Regions from separate parts of the Lysinibacillus sp. UBA5994 genome, predicted to be linked through region 1. Evidence: predicted binding sites of a transcription regulator. Region 1 holds the regulator's gene; the other holds the start of a gene.
The links. Region 1 encodes LexA, which represses DNA repair genes until DNA is damaged. Its sites were predicted from a motif close to CGAACATATGTTCG; they were not measured.
Positions count from the first base shown of each region.

Region 2: uvrB (excinuclease ABC subunit UvrB) is a predicted target of LexA. The motif match lies at 3,968-3,981, and genes of this name have one in related genera.

Region 1 is NZ_DJAU01000050.1:96,736-102,072, forward strand. Features, by position in the region: gene pilM (type IV pilus biogenesis protein PilM) at 1-349, shown strand, start outside; gene B3D98_RS15450 (PilN domain-containing protein) at 349-942, shown strand; gene B3D98_RS15455 (hypothetical protein) at 939-1,631, shown strand; gene B3D98_RS15460 (prepilin peptidase) at 1,696-2,448, shown strand; gene B3D98_RS15465 (gamma-glutamyl-gamma-aminobutyrate hydrolase family protein) at 2,482-3,204, shown strand; gene lexA (transcriptional repressor LexA) at 3,312-3,929, opposite strand; gene yneA (cell division suppressor protein YneA) at 4,096-4,410, shown strand; gene B3D98_RS15480 (YneB family resolvase-like protein) at 4,407-5,072, shown strand; gene def (peptide deformylase) at 5,101-5,337, opposite strand, start outside.
Region 2 is NZ_DJAU01000017.1:15,734-21,070, reverse strand. Features, by position in the region: gene secA (preprotein translocase subunit SecA) at 1-496, shown strand, start outside; gene B3D98_RS05220 (competence protein ComK) at 825-1,367, shown strand; one part of gene prfB (peptide chain release factor 2) at 1,490-1,564, shown strand; one part of gene prfB (peptide chain release factor 2) at 1,566-2,594, shown strand; gene B3D98_RS05210 (competence protein ComK) at 2,638-3,147, opposite strand; gene B3D98_RS05205 (IDEAL domain-containing protein) at 3,375-3,623, shown strand; gene uvrB (excinuclease ABC subunit UvrB) at 4,055-5,337, shown strand, end outside.

The DNA.
Region 1 (5,337 bases):
TGAAGTAGATATGACGCAATGGCTGGGAAAGAAAGAGAATGAGTTTAGCTATCAATTTATTTATAATGGTGAATCAGAGAATTATCAAATGGTCGTAATGGATCAGGTTTTAGAGATTGATCGGATGATGAATTTCTTTAAGTTTTCTTTACATAAAGGTGAAAAAACAGTGGATGAAATTATCATGCTTGGCGATAACCCACTATTGAAATCAATTGGGAACTTACTCGCTTCTAATTTAGAACCACCACTAAGGGTTGTCGATGGGAAAAAAATTGAGAAATCGTTTCCGCGCTTTAAGCGAGAATTTTCAACGTTGCTTGGCTTAGCTTTGAAGGAGGTTCGTTAATGGTTCCAGATATAAACCTCTTACCACAACTTGAAAAAAGAACAACCTCTCCCAAGCTTTTTTATAGCTTGGTGATTGTCATTGTGGGACTTATTGTAGCTTATTTACTTTTTTTATTTTTTACATCCAAAAGTGAATTGTCACGATTGACTGCAGAGGAACAGGCATTAACAACACAGCTTGATCAATTGCAGCAAGAGCTAGACGCACGACAAAATGTCGATCAGGGTTCGTTGGAAGATTCAGTAACTTTTATACAAAGCGTTTCTTATCCTGTAACACCGTTAATTGATGAAACAAAAACTTTATTACCAACTCAATCCTATTTACGTAGCTATGTTTTCGGAGAGAACTCGGTGAATATTGAAGTGGATTTTGAAACGATGACAGATATATCGAAATATGTGGAGCGACTTTTAATGAGTAGCTATTTTACAGATGCTCAAATTAACACTGTCTCAAACTTTGAAATAGAGCTAGGTGAACAAAGGGTGTTAACACCCCAACAAAAATTTAAAGAAGTACCGCGATATTCAGTGTCCATTACAGCGACAATCGATTTTATGTATTTAGCTGGAGGACGACGCTCATGAATAAATTAACGAGTAGTAAAAATTCGTCTATGATCTTGTTACTTGCGCTGATAGCTGCTATTTTATTTGCGCTGTATTATTATTTGCTTTCACCAAAATTGGATGAAGTGAATGAAAAAGAGAGTAATGTATTGCAGGTGCAGCAAGAATTAGCTAGTGTCAAAGAACAACTAGCACAATTAGACAAAGAGCAGGGACAGCCTACTATCAATATATTAGCCTTAAGACAAAAGCTACCTGTAACAAGAGCCGTTGAAAAGATTATTCTTGATTTAGCTGAGATTGAAGAGGTGACAGGAACTCGTGTACTGTCTTTAACTGTTCAAGGTGAGGACGGCACTGTGACACCTTCAGATGAATCGAATGATCTTAATATGTTGGAGCAGGCTGAAGCAGAGGTCAATGGTGATCAGGAGAACAAGGAGACTACTACACCGATTGCATCTCTTTCGAAGGACTCTTTACCAACTAATTTAAAGCTTGTTACTTTTATATTAGAGGTGGGTGCGCTTGATTTTAATTCTCTTGAAAGCTTTTTACAGGAGGTTGAACAATTAGAGCGTATCATGAAAACCGATAAGATTGAATTTAAATTGCCTGGAGAGCAGGCACAGCTTGAGAAAGATGCAGATCTTACGTTAAAGGCAACAGTGCAAGTGACGACGTTCTACTACGAAGAACAACAATAACTTTATTGATAGGCGCACCATACTTCATTTGTATGGGCGCCTATTGGTTTAGGAGGACATAAAATTGGAAATGGCTTATACGATCTTTATTTTTTTATTTGGACTTGTCTTTGGCTCTTTTTATAATGTAGTTGGCTTACGTGTACCACAGAAGGAGTCGATTGTACATCCTCCTTCACATTGTCCAAAATGTCAGAGACGACTGACGGCGCTTGATTTAGTACCAGTTTTGTCTTATGTATTGTTAGGAGGAAAATGTCGGGGTTGTGGCAATAAAATTTCTTGGGTTTACCCAGTCATAGAATTAATGACAGGTGTATTATTTGCCTTTGCTTATTGGCAGCTAGGCTGGGGCATAGAATTGATAGTAGCACTCTTTTTTATCTCTTTATTAATTATTATCGTTGTATCAGATTTAGCCTATATGCTAATTCCAGATAAGGTGTTAGTATTCTTTTTACCTTTGCTAGCTATTGGACGAGTGCTGTCACCATTAACACCGTGGTGGGACTCTCTTGTGGGTGCTGTGGTTGGCTTTGGCATATTATATATCATTGCTGTGCTATCAAACGGTGGCATGGGTGGAGGCGATATTAAATTATTCTTTTTAATTGGTCTCGTTCTGGGTACGATTGATACACTGTTAACGCTATTTTTAGCTGCAGTTATTGGTATGATTGTCGGGATTACCATGTTATCGAAAAACAAACAGGGGAGAAAAACACCCATTCCGTTTGGGCCATCTATTGCATTGGCCGCAGTTATTGTTTATTTCTATGGCGATGTATTAATTCATTGGTATCTAGGCTTTTGGTAATTGTGAAATTTTCAAGAATGTGGAGGGAAGCAAGTGAAACCGATTATTGGTATTACAGCCTTTGTAGAGGATGATTTATCCTCTCGATTAAATGTTGCTTACAGTAAAAGTATCATTGAAGCAGGTGGAATTCCACTGATTATTCCAATTGGAGTAGAAGAAGAGGCAGCCCAGATTTTAGCCCTCACAGACGGTTTATTATTATCTGGTGGTCATGATGTGCATCCATTTCTATTCGGGGCTGAGCCTTCATTAAAGCTTGGAAAAATTCACCCAGCGCGAGATACGATTGAGTTAGCATTGATTGAAGCCGCATTCCAACGTAAGATGCCTATTTTCGGGATCTGTCGAGGAATTCAAATACTAAATGTTGCATTAGGTGGTACCTTATATCAGGATATTGATAGTGATCACTTTAGTACCAAGTTACTCCAACATATGCAGCAATCAGGTCGAACTGTAGCTACCCATACTGTACAGGTTATTGCTGACAATCTATTAGCGACTATCGTTGAACAAGAGAAAATAGCAGTGAATTCATTTCATCATCAAGCGGTGAATGTTTTAGCAGAAAAATTAAAAGTAGCGGCAAAATCTAACGACGGTATTATCGAAGCGGTAGTTCATGAGGAGATGCCATTTTGCTTAGCTGTTCAGTGGCATCCTGAGGAACTAGCCATAGCAGGAGATGAGAGTGCTCAAAAGCTATTTTCAGCCTTTATTGAAGCGAGCATAAAATTTAAGAAGGAAGCTTAGAAGAGGCATTGTACAAAGAATCCAATCGTATGTGGATTCTTTTTTTGCGTAAAAAAGAGGATACATGCTCTTAGAAGGAACATAATCCTCAAAATCTGCTTTAATCGTTAATGTACACGTCTATAAAGACCTACAACTTGTCCTAAAATAGAAACTTGATCGACAATAATTGGTTCCATAGAAGAATTTTCAGGCTGTAAACGGAAATGGTTTTTCTCTTTAAAGAAACGTTTTACAGTTGCTTCATCCTCAGCTGTCATAGCTACAACAATATCCCCATTATTAGCTGTTGCCTTTTGTTTTACAATGACTAAATCTCCATCTAAAATCCCAGCTTCAATCATTGATTCCCCCATGATTTCTAGCATGAACAATTGATCTTCACTTGTGCCATACGTATCGGGTAATGGGAAGTATTCTTCAATATTTTCAATTGCTGTAATTGGAGAACCAGCTGTAACCTTCCCGACAAGTGGGACATGGATCACCTGTTGTTTTTGAATGGATTCTTCAGGCTCTAAAATTTCAATTGCACGTGGCTTTGTTGGATCTCGACGAATAAAGCCTTTTTGTTCTAATCGAGCTAAATGTCCATGAACAGTTGAACTGGAAGCAAGTCCAACTGCTTCACCAATTTCACGTACTGATGGCGGATATCCTTTAGCTCGTACCTCTTCCTTAATGAAAGCTAAAATGTCCTCTTGTCTTTTCGAAACTTTTTTCATGAGTGCTCACCTCTTTTTTCTAAAATCATTCTTCTTATTTGATAGTATAACAGAATGCGAACATGTATGCAAACATAGGTTCGAAAAGTGTTTGACAAAAACGTTTGTTCGCTTTATTATGGGAACATACATTCCGAACAAACATTCTTAAAAAGGGGTAATGATTATGACATGGTTGAAGAAAAACACACATATCTCAATTTTAATAGGAGCTTGTTTATTATTTGCAGCATACCTTTACATTACTGATCCAGGAAAAGTTAGTTACGCAGAAATTAAAATCGAACATGGGGATAGCTTGTGGTCGTTAGCCGAGCAATATCGTGGTAAAATGAGTACTGATGATTGGATAAAGCTTGTAAAAACTGAAAATGAACTAGCAGATATTAAAATTGTAGCGGGAAAATCTCTAGTTATTCCTGTAGTGAGTGATCAAGCCAGTCCCATCAATACTATCGAAATTGCGAGAAATGAACAATGATAAATAATCAACTATCGGCTGTTGTCTATTGTCGCGTAAGTACTGAAAAAGAAACACAAAGCTCCTCATTAGAGCGCCAGCAGGAAGAGTTGCTGCGCTATGCTAAAGAGCAAGGCTATGCGGTGAAGGGCGTGTTTAAAGATCAACATAGTGGCTATGATGTAGAACGTGAAGGCTTGCTAGAAATGCTTGATTTTATAAAAGATAAGAACATTAATGCTCTTTTTGTCCAAGATGAAACTCGTTTAGGACGAGGCAATGCAAGGATGGCTGTATTACATTTATTACAAAAGTCAGCAACTGATGTTTTTTCTATGCGTGATGCAGGCCCAGTCCAATTAAATGAAATGGATACGATGCTGCTTGAAATTTTAGCAATTGTAGAGGAATATCAGCGTAGAATCCATAATGCTAAAATTCGACGAGGAATGCGACGTGCTGTAGAAAACGGTTATCGTCCAGAAAATAATTTATCGAATCGAGGTAATCCTCAGGGGCAGGAGCGAAAAGATCTACCTGTAGAGGAAATTGTGAAGCTACGCAAACGTGGATTTACCTTTGAAGAAATTTCTATAACGCTTAGAGGGTTAGGCTTTGAGGTAAGTAAGGCGACTGTACATCGTCGTTTCCAAGAGCACCAAGAAAGATTAGCAGGAAAATAATATTCCTGCTAATTTTTTTTGTAAAAAACTACTGAAGGGAAGAAAAGCTTTCGATGATAACATGATTTGGCAGTTGGAAAGGGTGCTCTTTATTTATTCGGTCATAAAACATGATGCCATTTAAATGATCGATTTCATGCTGTACAACGATGGCCCCGTAGCCCTGTAACTGTACAATGATATCATGTCCATCGATGTTGTAGGCTTTGACTTTAATTCTCTCATATCTCGGTACAAAACCAGGAACAGGTCGATTTACAGATAG
Region 2 (5,337 bases), on a different contig from region 1:
TGATTTCCAAGGCAAGTCTGCTGAAGATATTAATCAGCTAATCTCTGATGCTGTTCATGTTCGTTATGATGAAAAAGAGGCAGAACTGACACCAGAGCGTATGCGTGAGTTTGAAAAGGTTATTTTATTACGATCAATCGATACAAAATGGATTGATCATATTGATGCAATGGATCAACTACGTCAAGGTATCCATCTGCGTGCTTATGGTCAAAACGATCCTCTTCGTGAATATCAACAAGAAGGCTTTGCGATGTTTGAGGATATGGTAGCCTCTATTCGCGAGGATGTTGCGAAATATGCGATGAAAGCAGAAATCCGCAATAATCTGGAGCGAGAAGAGGTGGCAAAGGGGCAGGCTGTTAATCCAAAAGAAGAAGGTGGCGCTGCGCCGAAAAAGCAACCAGTACGTAAAGCTGAAAACATTGGCCGTAATGATTTATGTCCATGTGGTAGCGGCAAGAAATTTAAAAACTGTCATGGCACAGCTCAATAATATCTAGGTGAAAAAATCATTTTAACTACGTGTTGAAATGATTTTTTCTTTTTAAAATTACTTAAAAATAAAGAAATTTTAGTATAAAAAGTCAGAATTTATAGACAATTGAAAAATATGGGTATACAATAGCTGTAATAATAGGTATATAGTACAAGTTATTTATCCTATTATTATCCTGAATTTTTGATGGTGATACTAAGTCTTAAGGAGGATCGGAATTTTCAAGCAATCTTACTCATTGAAAATAGCGGGAATGTACGCATATTTGTATATTCCTTTTTATTTTGACTGGAAGCAACATAAAATGTATAAAGGGGGACTATAGATGCATAAAAAAGATATTATGAATAGTGAAACAATGATGTATATGCCTGTGTATGATTCCTTTGGAAATTTATGTACGCAGGTGTATGAGAAAAATAATGAGTATATATCTACGTTACCACCAACGAAATTATTGGACTTTAATCTGCGTTATTTTGGTTCTAGTTTAAGAGGAGCGTTCGATGGTTCGAAAATGATCCTAGGCAAGCTTAATAAAAATCCTATCGTCGTGCACGAACGTTGTAATATTTTATGGTTTCCTAGTAGGTCTCCTTTACACCCTGACTGTATCTGGTTCGCAGTTCATCATATAGATGACTATGTCGCTGTGGATAAAAAGAGGACAAAGGTTACTTTTATGAATGGCAAGGAATTTATTGTGGATGTCAGTGTCAATGCGTTAGAGTCTCGGATTCAAAGAGCTTTTTTATTAAAATATAGACTAGAGAAACGAACAAAATATTTACTTGTTCAGTATGACCGTGTGAAAGTATTTCAACGTCTTGCCAAGAATATGTTTGAGGACGAGACGCAGGATAGTTGACTTAATTCCACAAAACATCTGCTAGATAGTATGTTTTCGTTTCTAAAAACGTTATAATAAAAAGATACGGAGCTTTATGAATAAAGTGTTAGCTCCATGACTAACGTTCGGAGGATTTAACGATGATTGAATTAGCAGATGTACGCAATGTGTTAGACACTACAGCCAAAAAATTGGCGGACTTTAGGGGGTCTCTTTGACTTAGAGAACAAAGAGGCACGTATTCAGGAGCTAGATGAAATGATGCTAGAGCCAGGCTTTTGGGATGATCAGCAAGGTGCTCAGGTGATTATCAATGAAGGAAATGGCTTAAAAGCTATTGTCAATGAATATAAAGATTTAGTGGAAACACATGAAAATTTAGATATGACACTGGAACTTTTGCGTGAAGAACCAGACGAAGAATTACAAGAAGAACTAGGCAAAGAACTAGCAGAATTCCAACAAAAGATGGCTGATTTTGAGCTTCAATTACTGCTAAGTGGCCCATACGATCAAAACAATGCCATTTTAGAGCTGCATCCTGGTGCTGGTGGTACGGAGTCACAGGACTGGGGTTCAATGCTATTACGTATGTATACACGATGGGCTGAGAAGCGAGGATTTAAAGTGGAAACAGTGGACTATCTACCAGGAGATGAAGCTGGGATTAAATCTGTAACATTGTCGATTAAAGGTCACAATGCTTTCGGTTATTTACAAGCGGAAAAGGGTGTGCATCGTCTAGTACGTATTTCTCCATTCGATTCGTCTGGCCGCCGTCATACGTCCTTCGTTTCCTGTGATGTTATGCCAGAGTTTGACGACAATATAGAAATCGATATTCGTACAGAGGATTTAAAAATTGATACGTATCGTGCAACAGGTGCAGGTGGTCAGCATATTAATACGACAGATTCTGCAGTCCGTATTACTCATATTCCTACTGGTACGATCGTACAATGTCAAGCTGAGCGCTCCCAGATTAAAAACCGTGAAAAAGCGATGACGATGTTAAAAGGGAAGCTATATCAACTAGAACTTGATAAACAGCAGGCACAATTAGATGAAATACGCGGTGAGCAAAAAGAAATAGGCTGGGGCTCCCAAATTCGTTCGTATGTCTTCCACCCATACTCGATGGTGAAGGATCATCGTACAAATGAAGAAACAGGTAATGTGGGTGCTGTGATGGATGGCGATTTAGATCCATTTATTAATGCCTATTTACGTTCAAAAATAAATTAATACCCAGATTCCCCAAGAGTGAGATGCTCTTGGGGAATTTTTGTTAAAAGGGTGGATGATAGGGTGCATCTTGGCTCAGCTGTTTTCGTTCATTCATGTAATATTTATACAGCATAGAAGCGTTAAGAAATTGTTTACTAATGGAAGCATAACGAATAGGTAGTTCGATTTGTTTATCATTTTTTAACGTTACAATACACCCCAATTCACTAGGAGTAATATTAATAATTGCATGAAGCCCTATCCATATATTGTGAATGGAGCTGGGTGAATAAGTTGGCAGAAAAATACAGGGATAACCATAATCAAAGGCCACGACGATTGGTAGCTTATGTTGATTGCCGAAAAAACGTTTAGCCGATTGTTTTGCGGCTTCATAAGTTGATCCTAATGAGAGACAGGATTTTCGAAGGACATGCATCGGTTTGCGTGTAACAATCAGCTCATTATGCTTATCAATCACATGCGTGAAGACTTTGGAGTCATGCTGAATAGGTTGCAGCAAATAAGTATTGAATGAAATTAAGTAGCCGTTTACAAAGTTAGTTGTCATATAGGGAGTGCCTCCTCTTTTCTAGTGATAACGGTAGTGTAAAACAGAATATGACTTTCTTAAATTAAATGAAATAGTTGAAAATCGTTCAGAAAAGCACGAAATGCCTAGAGAATTTGCTCTAAATATAAAATGATTAATAGCTAATCCAAGATATTTTCGAATCGTAAGCATTGCTTTTTAAATTCAATTTTCATATAATTTAGAAAAGGATCGAGGTGGGATCGTTGGATAAATATTATTCGTATACAGATTTTCTGAAAGCCGTTGGTCAGTCGAAAAAAGTTGATGAGGCAGAGAAATTATTAAACGAGATTTATTTAGATTTATTTTTAAATCGTATCCAGCGTATGCATCGGCAAGAGCAGCTCATGGTTCTGATAGATAGAGCACTCGATGAAAAAGATGAAAACGCATTTTATCAATACGCATCCGAACTAACTTCCTTACACCAAACAGAAGATGAATCATATTGACGAACCCGCTCTCCATATCCATTGGAGAGTGGGATTTTTTTGCCTTTGAAAATAGTTGCAGAGGATGTGAAGATTGTATGTTTTGGTTAGAAGAAGTGATCTTGCTTATAGAATGGGGAAAGTCATTTAAAAAGTTTGAGACGCTGTTTATAAAAAAAGTGAGAGTCGCTCTAAAAGTACATAGCCCGACTCCTGAGAGAGTGTGAGCTGCACATAAAGCAAAACAGGAAATCCCATCCATCGATGAAGCTTGAAAACCTAATAAAACGGCTATTATAAGAGTAACAAGTTAAATTGACTGTATTGTTATGTATTAAAAATTTTAGAGATGAAAAAAATTTTTACAAACATTCGTTCGTTAAATGTTCGAAATTTTAATATTGCTATGCTAAAATATATGTACAAATTGGAAGGAAAGGACGGGGACATGAGTGCAAACATTTGATTTACAAGCGCCATATCAGCCTAACGGGGATCAGCCACAGGCCATTGCGGAATTAGTGGAGGGTGTGAAAGCAGGCAAACGTCATCAAACATTGCTTGGTGCTACTGGAACAGGTAAGACGTTTACCATTTCGAATGTCATCCAGCAAGTTAAAAAACCAACACTAATTATGGCACACAATAAAACGTTAGCTGGCCAGTTGTATAGTGAATTTAAAGAGTTCTTCCCGAATAACGCCGTTGAATATTTTGTCAGCTACTATGATTACTACCAACCAGAAGCTTATGTACCGCAGACAGATACCTATATAGAAAAAGACTCTAGCATTAACGATGAAATTGATAAGCTGCGTCACTCTGCTACTTCTGCATTGTTTGAGCGTGAGGATGTCATTATTATTGCATCCGTGTCCTGCATTTATGGTTTAGGTTCTCCCGAAGAATATCGAGAAATGGTTGTTTCCATTCGTACAGGCATGGAAATTGAACGTAATCAGCTATTACGCAAGCTTGTAGACGTTCAGTATGAGCGAAATGATGTTAGTTTTACTCGCGGAACATTTCGGGTACGTGGAGATGTAGTGGAAATCTTCCCAGCCTCTCGTGATGAGCATTGTATTCGTGTGGAATTTTTTGGGGATGAAATCGATCGCATTCGTGAGGTAGATGCACTAACGGGAGAGATTTTATCGGATCGAGAGCATGTTGCTATTTTTCCTGCATCTCACTTCGTTACACGAGAAGAGAAAATGCGTAAAGCGATTGAAAATATTGAAAAAGAATTAGAGGAACGACTTGCATTATTACGTGCAGAAGATAAATTACTAGAGGCACAGCGTTTAGAACAGCGTACACGCTATGATTTAGAGATGATGCGTGAAATGGGCTTTTGCTCTGGGATTGAAAACTATTCACGTCATTTAACATTGCGTGAAGCAGGTGCTACTCCATATACTTTGCTAGATTATTTCCCCGAAGACTTTTTACTTGTGGTTGATGAAAGTCACGTAACACTTCCACAGGTTCGAGGAATGTACAATGGTGACCAAGCACGTAAAGGAGTGCTCGTAGAACATGGCTTCCGATTGCCATCTGCTCTAGATAACCGTCCATTACGTTTTGAAGAGTATGAAAACCGCGTACATCAAGCGATTTATGTATCAGCCACACCAGGTCCTTATGAACTGGAGCATACACCAGAAATGGTAGAGCAAATTATCCGTCCAACTGGATTATTAGATCCATTAATTGATGTACGTCCTATTGAAGG